Regions from separate parts of the Arthrobacter sp. TJ-270 genome, predicted to be linked through region 3. Evidence: riboswitches for the same ligand, from Rfam matches in the RefSeq annotation. Region 3 holds a riboswitch; each other region holds the start of a gene.

Region 1 (3,229 bases), on a different contig from region 3:
TCTGTTCGGCCCTGCCATCGGCATCGGGAACTAGCTCGGCGCGAGGCGGGCCCTGACTAGATCCTGACGGAGCCCTTCGGGGTCTCGAACGTGACCGACATGATGCCCGGTGTGCCGTTGGGGGCGATCCACTCCACGTCAACGTCGTCCAGGGGGTGGTTGGCGGGGGTGCCGAGCCATTCCGTCACACGCTCGGCGGACCCTGCGATGGTCAGCGCCCTGAGGCGCACCGACGCGGGCCGCGCCTGGGACGGGTGGAGGGACTCCGTGCCGTCATCCCAGCGGATCATGTAGGGAACCTGCGGGTCAGCGATCAGGCCTTTGATGCCGATCTGCTGCCAGGTCAGCTCCTGACCATCAGGGAACTTGCGGTTACCGGGTACGGCGCTGCGGCCCAGTCGCTCTTCGAAAGGTGCAAGATCGTCAACGGCCACACACCAGCCCATCCAGCCGCCGCCGGCCTCGGACCGGGCACGCACGGCCTGGCCGAAAGGTGCCTTGTCCGACGCAGGATGGTCGAGTACCTCGACAACCTCCAGGTACTGGCCGTTGGCCAGTGGGCAAATCATGTTGCGGGTGCCGAACCGGGGGTGTACTCCACCCTTCACGAATTCCACGCCCAGGGCGTCGGAAATCCGGTCCGCAGTGGCCGTCAGGCCGTCGGGTTCGCAGGCATAAGACACATGATCCAGGCGCATGGCCCCATTTTGGCACTTTGTGATGCACGCCTCGACTTAGGGTTACCTAAGTCATAGCTATCGGGGTGAAGTGCCCAAGCAAACCCCAAGGTCAGCCACGGATAGTGGAGCGGACAGGGAGCCCGGTTCCGAGACCGCCGGAGTTTCCTGCAGGGACGCCCACTGGGCGTCCCCCTTGAGTGGGGCGGCCCGTTGCCCATAGACGGAGGCGGCCCCACTCAAGCGTTCCCGCCGGCCCAGTGAACGCCGGACCATTTCACCGCGAGTCACAATACTTGCCCTTTCCCATCCTGGTCGGGTTTTCTTGTACGAGGTCACGAGTGACAGTGCGGTGGGTTCCTTCCCGCCACCAGCCCCGGCTTACTGTCCGGCAACCCTCCTCTCGCGGTGGGGTGCCCCGGGTGACGACCAGGCCCTGCACGAGGTGTGCAGGAGCAAGCACGATTCACAAAGGCGGCAGGTTTGACAGGGATCACCACAGCGGAACCGCACCACGAGGCGGAGTTCGTTGACGGCGTCGTCGTGCCGCGGCTTTCCATCGGCCCCCTCACGCTGGAAACCGGGGGGCACCTGCCCGACGTCGTTCTGGCCTACGAGACGTGGGGCACCCTCAACGCGGACGCCTCCAATGCGGTGCTCATTGAGCACGCGCTCACGGGCAGTTCGCACGTCGCCAGGGGAGATTCAACAGAAGACGGCTGGTGGGACGGCCTGGTTGGTCCCGGCAGGACCATCGACACCGACAGGTACTTCGTCGTGTCCATCAATATGCTGGGCGGCTGCTACGGGTCCACGGGCCCCGCGTCGCTCGATCCGGAGGGCAGGCCGTGGGGCTCGAGGTTTCCCTTCGTCACCATCCGCGATTCCGTGCGCGCCGAGGCGCTGCTCGCGGACCTTCTGGGTATTGACTCGTGGCACTCGGTGCTCGGCGGCTCCATGGGAGGCGCGCGGGCGCTTGAGTGGGCAGTGACCTACCCGAAACGCGTTCAGCGCTGCGCCGTCATCGCCTGCGGAGCGGCAAGCACGGCTGAGCAGATCGCCTTCGCGCAGGCTCAGGTACAGGCAATCAGGCTCGATCCGCGGTTCGCCGGCGGCGACTACTACGGATCGGCCGGTCCGGAGCACGGATTGGGTCTGGCACGGCGGATCGCACATATCACGTACCGCTCGGAGGCCGAGTTCGGCCACCGGTTCGGCCGCGCGGCCCAGGGCATTGAGGAACCTTTCGGGTCACCTCTGCCGCATGGCCGCGGCCGCTACCAGGTGGAGAGCTACCTGGACCATCAGGCGGACAAGCTGGTTGGACGGTTCGATGCCAACAGCTACCTGATCCTCACCGAGGCGCTGATGAGCCACGACGTCGCACGCGGCCGCGGCAGCCTGACCACCGCGCTGGCCGATGCCACGGCGAAGTTCTTCGTCGCGGCGGTTGCCTCCGACCGGCTGTACTGGCCCTCCCAGTCGCATGAGCTGGCATCCGCCCTGCCCGGCAACGTGGCCGTGCACACCATCGCCTCACCAATCGGACATGATGCGTTCCTCACCGAGATAGCTCAGCTCGAACCGGCGCTTGAGGCCGCGTTCTACCACGACGACGACGGCGCGTGAGTTCCGAGTCAATGGTGTCCTGACTTCCGATTGCCGCCTCGCCGCGCATGCACCCGGTTTCACCAGGATCCTGGTCCACCCGGAAACGTGGGCCGTGCTCAGCGTCGGCAGGGACAGGTACCGGCCACCCAAACACCTGCAGGACTGGGTACGAATCACCAACCCCACCTGCGTCCATCCCGGCTGCAACCGCTCATCGATGTCCTGCGAAATCGACCACGTCACTCCATGGGCGCACGGCGGGAAAACTGCCCTTCACAATCTCCAACCCAGGTGCAAGCTCCGCTACATGCTCAAAACCGAAGGCGTCTGGCCCGCCGGACACGACGACGCCGGCGCACCGGGCATCACTTCATTCGGCGGCAAACCTACACCACCCTGGCCGAACCGCCACCACCCTTCTGGCGAGATTCGTGGGCGGCGCGTTGCAGAAAAGGGTCCAGGTGCAACACAAGAGCCGACGCTATTTGGCCGTGCCTCGGGACAACCTGCGTTGTCTGGAGTAGCGCCGCGTGGACCCGTGCCACTATGGAGCAATGACAAATTCTCTCTCGCCCGACGGCTCCGCTGTGTCCGCTTCCGGAATTGTCCCTGAACCTGGAAATGCACCAGGAAACGCGCCAGTGGTTGTCTGGTCGAAACCCGAGGATGAGCGCGAGGGTACGCCCCTGCTCGTGCTGCTGCACGGTCACATGGCCAACGAGGAAGACCTGATGGGCATCCTCGAGTTCCTGCCGGACGAATTCACGGTGGCTTCCCTCCGCGCACCCGTAGCCCAGGGGCCGGGTTTCACCTGGTTCCCGTTGATGCAGGACGCCGCCTATTCCGTCGACAAGGTCACCTCAGCGGTCCAGGATGTCATCGACTGGGTGGACTCCATCAAGGAGGCGCACTCAAGTGTGACCCTGCTCGGCTTCTCGATG
Region 2 (3,229 bases), on a different contig from region 3:
GATGCGGGAGAGCCGGTGCACCCACGGCACGCTGACATCCAGCTGATTCCAGACAAGGCCGAGGACTCCTCCCGGTACCAGGATGCGCGCCGCTTCCGCGCTCGCCGACGCCGCGTCGCACCAGTGCCAGGCCTGGGCAATTGAAACAACATCAACGCTCGCAGTGCCGAGACCGGATGCCTCGGCCGTGCCCTGAACTTTCTCCACCGCCGGGAGCTGCTGTCCTAGGACGGAGAGCATGTCCTCCGACGGATCGATCGCCGTCACCTCAGGGCAACGGTGGATGAGCTCCCTCGTGAACTTTCCTGTTCCCGCCCCGATATCGGCAGCGCGCCGTGCATCCCGCGGGACGAGCCAGTCCACACATTCCGGGGGATACCCCGGACGGACGCGCTCATAGCGCTCACTGTCCTGCAGATAGCCCCGAGCCAACTCACGACGGCGGTGCTCAGCGAGGCGCGGACCCCCAACGCCCATGACGATAGCTCCTGTCGATACTTGATCAGAACCCGTCAATTAAATCACCCGGTCTCGACTGCTCGGGAAACGGGAGTGTCAGCGCGCCATCAGTCAGCTGTGCAGGGTGCTGCGCCCGCAGTTCCCGGAGTGTGCGGAGCCCAATCCGGGAAGGAACGGGTCTCGACAGCCGGTACCCAACGCCCTGCGTCGACAACATAGTCGGTTCCCAGCCCATCCCGGATGAGTGAGGCGAGGCCGGTGAGCAGCCTGTCGACATCGTCCTGCCGCGATCCGAGCCCGAAGCTTGCGCGCAGCGATCCCGATGGCAGGCCCAGGCGCTTCAGCAGCGGGTGGGCGCAGAACTTCCCGTCCCGCAACCCCACGCCATGCTCCGCGGAAAGGTAGGCGGCGACGAGGCCGGCGTCGTAACCGTGGACGGAGAAGTTCACCACACCGATTGCGTCGGTGCTGTCGGAGAAGATGCGGTGTACGGTGACGCCGGTAAGGGCGGAGAGCCCGTCCACCAGGGCGTTCCGCAAATCTGATTCATGGCGGAGCCAGTCTTCCGCGTCCAGGGCTGCAATAACCTCCGTCGCGTGGGCAAGCGCTGCTGCGCCCAGGACGTTCGGCGACCCGCCTTCATGCCGTGCAGGGCCGGTTGTCCAGGAAACTGAATCGACCTTCACCGCCTTCACGGCGCCGCCGCCGGCAAGGTGGGGTGTTCCGACGTCAAGCCAGTCAGGCCTGCCGACCAAAACTCCGGACCCGAACGGTGCATACAGCTTGTGCCCGGAGAAAGCGACGTAATCGATGCCGTCATGCCCGATATCCATCCGTCGGTGCGGGGCCAGTTGGGCTGCGTCGACGACGATGCGTGCGCCATGAGCATGGGCGAGGGCGGCGAGCCGGTTGATGGGCAGAACCTCACCGGTCACGTTTGAGGCACCGGTTACGGCAAGCAGGTTGATTCCCCCGGAAGCCAACACCTCCTCCACAGCGGTAAACGTCGCCTCTATCGTGTCGGCGGCGACGAGTCCGCGATGGGGGCGGCCCAGCCAGGGCAGGAGATTGGCATGGTGTTCCAGGTCGAGGTAAAGGACCTCGCCGTCTCCAGGTACGCAACCTGCCAGGAGATTCAGGGAGTCCGTGGTGTTTCGGGTGAAGATGACCGCGTCGTCTTCACGACCGCCGACGAAGGTCCGGACGGTCTTCCGTGCATTCTCGTACAGCGACGTTGAAATTTGGGATGCGTATCCGGCGCCCCGGTGAACGCTGGCGTAGTAGGGCAGAACGCTCTGCAGGTAGTCATTGACCTGCTGCAGTGCCGGCGTCGAAGCGGCGTAGTCCAGATTGACGTAGCGGACAGCGGTGCCGTCAACCAGCGGCGCCTGCAGTTCAGCGCCCAACACTGACGCAAGCGGCGCCGCGGACAGTTCGCTGGTGCTCTCTAGAAGTGCATTGCTCACGGAAGTTAACCCCATAGTGGTCTCAAGGGACCTGCCAAGGGAGGCCCCGCGCTTGCCGAACCACTTCTCTGGAACGGCCTGGTCGTCACCCGGGGCACCCCACCGCGGAAGGAGGGTTGCCGGCCAGCAAACCGGGGTTTATCGCTGGCACTCGTGACCAATGAGTCCAGAATAAGACAGTCCGGACCCTCCGTTCGCTTTGTTACGTGGCTACGTCAGGCACCCGTATTCTCCTGGAGCAGATCGTCCAGCGAAGGGTTGAGCATCTTCAGGACATCGTTATGCAGGGTGCTGTTGGTTGCGAGCGCGTTACCGCCGAAGGGCCCGTCCGCGCCTTCCAATGATGTGAACCGGCCACCGGCTTCCGTAACAATCGGTACCAGGGCGGCCATGTCGTACAGGTTGAGTTCAGGCTCACACGCGATGTCCACAGCGCCCTCAGCGACGAGGCAGTATGACCAGAAGTCACCATAGGCCCGTGTACGCCAGACCGATTCGGTGAGAGATACGAATTCATCGAGGTTGCCGCGTTCCTTCCATCCCGACAGGCTCGAGTAGGAGAGTGAGGCATCTTCCAGACGAGACACGCTTGAGACCCGGAGGCGTGTTGCGGCGGCCAGCGACTTGCCGGTGAAAGCTCCCGTCCCGGTTGCTGCCCACCACCGTTTCCCGAGGGCGGGAGCGCTGACGACGCCGACGACAGGGCGGCCCTCATCCACCAGAGCGATGAGTGTGGCCCACACCGGCACTCCACGGACAAAGTTCTTGGTGCCGTCGATCGGGTCGATGATCCACCGCCGCGAGCCCGCGCCGCTGCTCCCGAATTCCTCGCCGAGCACGGCATCCCGCGGGCGGGCGCGTGAGAGTTGTCCGCGGATTGCCTCTTCCGCTGACTTGTCTGCATCGGTAACCGGGGTGTAGTCCGGCTTGGTCTCAACCGCCAGATCCAACGCCTTGAACCTGGACATGGTCTGGTCATCGACGGAATCGGCCATCACATGGGCAAGGCGAAGGTCATCGTTGTAGCTCTGGAGGTTCATACTGTTCAACCTATATCCTCGGGACGCGCAGATGCGGGAGGCCTGATGCCCGGGGCGTTGAGTGCCCTTGCACGTGGGCGATGCCCGCTGACTGCGGTCTTAACGCAAGGAAGGGACATCGGCCGATAGCCGATGTCCCTTCCTTTGAAAACTAAGAGTTAGAGAACGGAGATGTTCTCAGCCTGGGGGCCCTTGGGTCCCTGGGTGGTCTCGAAGCTGACCTTCTGGTTCTCCTCGAGCGAGCGGAAGCCGCCGGAGTTGATT
Region 3 (3,229 bases):
GTCGACGTCCAGGTTGGTGCGTTCGATGATGACGGCGTTGGCGATCTCGACGTCGATGCCGGCAACATCGGCGAGGATCTGTGCCGTCTCCTCCGGGTTTTCCTTCGCCCACTCGCGCGCCTTCTCGTAGGCATTCACCACGGTCTGGGCAAGCTCGGGGCTCTCGGAGAGGAATTCCTCGTTGGCGTTGAGGAAGCCGTAGGTGTTGAAGTCGATGTTGCGGAAGAAGAGCTCGGCGCCCTCCTGCTCAGCCGAAGCCATGATCGGGTCCAGACCCGCCCAGGCGTCAACGGATCCGTTGTTCAGTGCTGCCCAGCCGTCGGCGTGCTGCAGGTTCTGCACGGTGACCTCGGAGGGGTCGATGCCAGCGGACTCGAGCGACTGGATCAGGAAGAAGTAGGGGTCGGTGCCCTTGGTTGCCGCGATCGACTTGCCGCGCAGGTCCTCAAGGGTCTCGATGCCGGTGCCCTCGACGGTGACCATGGCGGACCACTCGGGCTGGGAGTAGATGTCGATCGTCTTGATCGGTGACCCGTTGGAACGGGCGAGGAGAGCAGCGGACCCGGCGGTGGATCCGACGTCGACCGCTCCGGCGCGGAGGGCTTCATTGGCCTTGTTGGAACCGGCGGACTGGACCCAGTTGACGGTCACGCCTTCGTCCTCAAGCTCCGCTTCGAGCCAACCCTGGTCCTTGATGACCAGGCTGAGCGGGTTGTAAGTGGCGAAGTCAATGTTGAGCTCGGTGGCCGTGGAAGCCTCTTCGGCGGACGCGGCGTTCTCACCGGCGAGGCAGCCGGTCAGGGCGAGCGTGCCGGTGGCGGCGAGCGCTACGGACAGGACGGCGCGGCGGGTGAAGGGCGAGCGGGTGCGGTTCATGGTTTCCTTTGCGAGGGGTAGCAGTCGCCGTGCAGACGGGCACGACGACGGAACAAGCTGTGTGTGGTCTAGTGGCCTTTGACGCCGAGGGTGGTGAGCAGGGAGCTGCGCATTCGGCCGAGGTCGGCGGCATTGCGGTCCCGCGGGCGGTCGCCCGGGACGGTGAGCACCTCGGTGACGGAGGCGCCGGGGCGTGACGGATCGGCGGACTTGCCGAGCACGATGATGCGGTCTGCGAGCTGGAGGGCCTCGTCGACGTCGTGCGTCACCAGCAGCACCGTAGTGGGCTGGGCTGCGTGGATATCCAGAAGGAGGTCCTGCATCTTCAGCCGGGTGAGGGCGTCAAGAGCGCCGAACGGCTCATCGAGGAGCAATACGCCCGGGTTCCGGGCGAGTGCCCGGGCCAGGGATGCCCGCTGGGCCATGCCGCCGGACACTTCACGGGGCCGGTGCCCGGCGAAGTCCGCGAGCTCCACGAGGCCCAGCAGTTCGGTGACCTTCGCCTTGCCGGCGGCCGCGCCGGTTCCCCTGGGCAGGCCGATTGCGACGTTGGCCCGGAGCGACAGCCAGGGGAGGAGACGCGGTTCCTGGAAGGCGACGGCGCAGCGGTCATCGATGCCGTTGACCGCGGTTCCGTCGATGAGGACGGCACCGGATGTCGGTGCGTCGAGGCCCGCTGCGGCCCGCAGGAGCGTGGACTTCCCGCAGCCGCTGGCACCGACGATGGCGAGTACCTCACCGGCGCGGACATCGAGGTTGATGTCGCGGAGGACTACATGCTCGCTGGTTCCGCCGCCGAAGGACCGCGTGAGGGAGGAAAAGGTCAGGGGAAGGGCCAGCTTGTCTGTGGCGTTGTTAGTGGCCTGTGCCTGCTGCTGCGCGCTGAGAACGGTGCTCATGTATAACTCCATCGCTCCTGGCAGTAGCACCCGTTCTCCTGCATGCAGGTAAGGGTTGCTGCGGCGTCAACGATCCAGGTCTCTCGGCCGCTCGGGATGGTGGACTTCCACTAAACGACTTTCTGACGTGCCTTTGCAATATATGTCGTAACAAAGCAGGCCCACAGCGGTCAGGCGAGCAGCCAGTCCACCGCGCGCTCCAGTAACTCCCGGTGTTCCGGTGACGCGTACGACGCCGCGTCGTGGCCGAGAGCGTCGTAGAAGCTCCGCGCTGTAGCGGTTCCCGCTCCCTGTTCCACGGTGCGCTCCAGCGGTCGCTCCAGCGACCACATCAGCGGATGCAGATGCCCCTCGTGTTCGTGGCGGGCATGGACGACGACCTCCGGTGACGTGCGCAGCCAGCTGTAACGTTCGTCGTCGACCGTGAAGTCAGAGACGCCTACCGGAAAGGAGCCCTCCAACACAATGTGTGCCCGGCCGTACTCCGGATGCATGGACACGCCCCGCACCCACCGACCCCCGAGTGCCTTCTCCCACGACTCCGAATCCAAGAAGCTGGTGGAGCTGGAGTGCAGGGCCAGCAACGGCCGCCCGCCGGCAACCCAGGCGTCCAGCCCCGCGGAGGCGGCCTCTGATCCGGGGGACGTGCCGTCGTCGTCGCGGGGGAGGCCGACGTTCACCACCAGCAGGTCCGGCCAGGAGGCGGAGTCCTGGAGGCCTTCGAGAGCGCAGTCGACGTCGTCCGCGGTTTCCACGGTGAGACCGTGGTCTTGAAGTAGGCCGGCAACCGCAGCGGATGTCTCGGCGAAGGGGTGCCAGGGGTCCGCGTACCGTCCGGTGCCGCTCAGGAGCAGTGCTGTTGTCATGGGAGCTCATCTCTGTAGGTGACGGGTGAGGCGTTCCAAGCGAGGAGTCCCTCACGATCAGGTCCGGATTCAGCTCCAGGCGGTGGACGGGCCGTCGCCGGCCCTCGGCGATCCGGGCGGCGAGCATCTGCACCGCCACCCGGCCGACGTAGTGCTTCGGCGGCCGCACCGCGGAGATGGCGGGCTCGGCAAGGTAGGCGACCTCGTCGTCGTACGCCACGACCGCCAGGTCATCCTTAGGATTTATCGAAGTGCTCGGCCCGCGGACTGCCCTGCTTTCCAGCCGTCTCGTCGAGTGCTGCGTCCGTGGAGAGGCGGAAAACGTGATTGCTTCATGCCGACTCTGAGTATGTACTGGTCCCGAACGTGATGCAAGGCACACCGATCGAGTATCAGGCACAGGAAAGGACCGCTCCATGAATAAGCCGGAGGCAGTAGCTGCGATGGGTTATGGAACCTTCGCCGAACGGATCGTCGCCGCAGGGCCGGAGCGGTTGGGATGGGTGGCGCCGGGTGAAGGACTCATGAGCGCATGAACAAGCTGACACTTCCGGCCCTGGACCGGGAACTCTCGCCCTATACGGGATG

What was found. Region 3 has a riboswitch for S-adenosylmethionine ahead of AC4D2M_RS13915 (ABC transporter ATP-binding protein). Riboswitches for the same ligand answer to the same signal wherever they lie in the genome.
Region 1: it holds a riboswitch for S-adenosylmethionine, as region 3 does, so the genes downstream of both, metX (homoserine O-acetyltransferase MetX) here and AC4D2M_RS13915 (ABC transporter ATP-binding protein) in region 3, are expected to answer to the same signal.
Region 2: it holds a riboswitch for S-adenosylmethionine, as region 3 does, so the genes downstream of both, AC4D2M_RS01105 (aminotransferase class V-fold PLP-dependent enzyme) here and AC4D2M_RS13915 (ABC transporter ATP-binding protein) in region 3, are expected to answer to the same signal.

Annotation. Positions count from the first base shown of each region.
Region 1 is NZ_JBZCNB010000002.1:387,655-390,883, forward strand. Features, by position in the region: gene AC4D2M_RS06445 (CPBP family intramembrane glutamic endopeptidase) at 1-34, shown strand, start outside; gene AC4D2M_RS06450 (VOC family protein) at 57-698, opposite strand; SAM riboswitch class IV at 1,011-1,145, shown strand; gene metX (homoserine O-acetyltransferase MetX) at 1,161-2,306, shown strand; gene AC4D2M_RS06460 (HNH endonuclease signature motif containing protein) at 2,401-2,901, shown strand; gene AC4D2M_RS06465 (alpha/beta hydrolase) at 2,843-3,229, shown strand, end outside.
Region 2 is NZ_JBZCNB010000001.1:228,769-231,997, reverse strand. Features, by position in the region: gene AC4D2M_RS01110 (class I SAM-dependent methyltransferase) at 1-477, opposite strand, end outside; gene AC4D2M_RS01105 (aminotransferase class V-fold PLP-dependent enzyme) at 567-1,940, opposite strand; SAM riboswitch class IV at 1,969-2,084, opposite strand; gene hisN (histidinol-phosphatase) at 2,141-2,965, opposite strand; gene AC4D2M_RS01095 (cold-shock protein) at 3,124-3,229, opposite strand, start outside.
Region 3 is NZ_JBZCNB010000008.1:6,198-9,426, forward strand. Features, by position in the region: gene AC4D2M_RS13910 (aliphatic sulfonate ABC transporter substrate-binding protein) at 1-876, opposite strand, end outside; gene AC4D2M_RS13915 (ABC transporter ATP-binding protein) at 945-1,775, opposite strand; SAM riboswitch class I at 1,781-1,878, opposite strand; gene AC4D2M_RS13920 (ThuA domain-containing protein) at 1,946-2,641, opposite strand; partial or broken gene AC4D2M_RS13925 (substrate-binding domain-containing protein) at 2,694-3,059, opposite strand; gene AC4D2M_RS13930 (DUF2264 domain-containing protein) at 3,174-3,229, shown strand, end outside.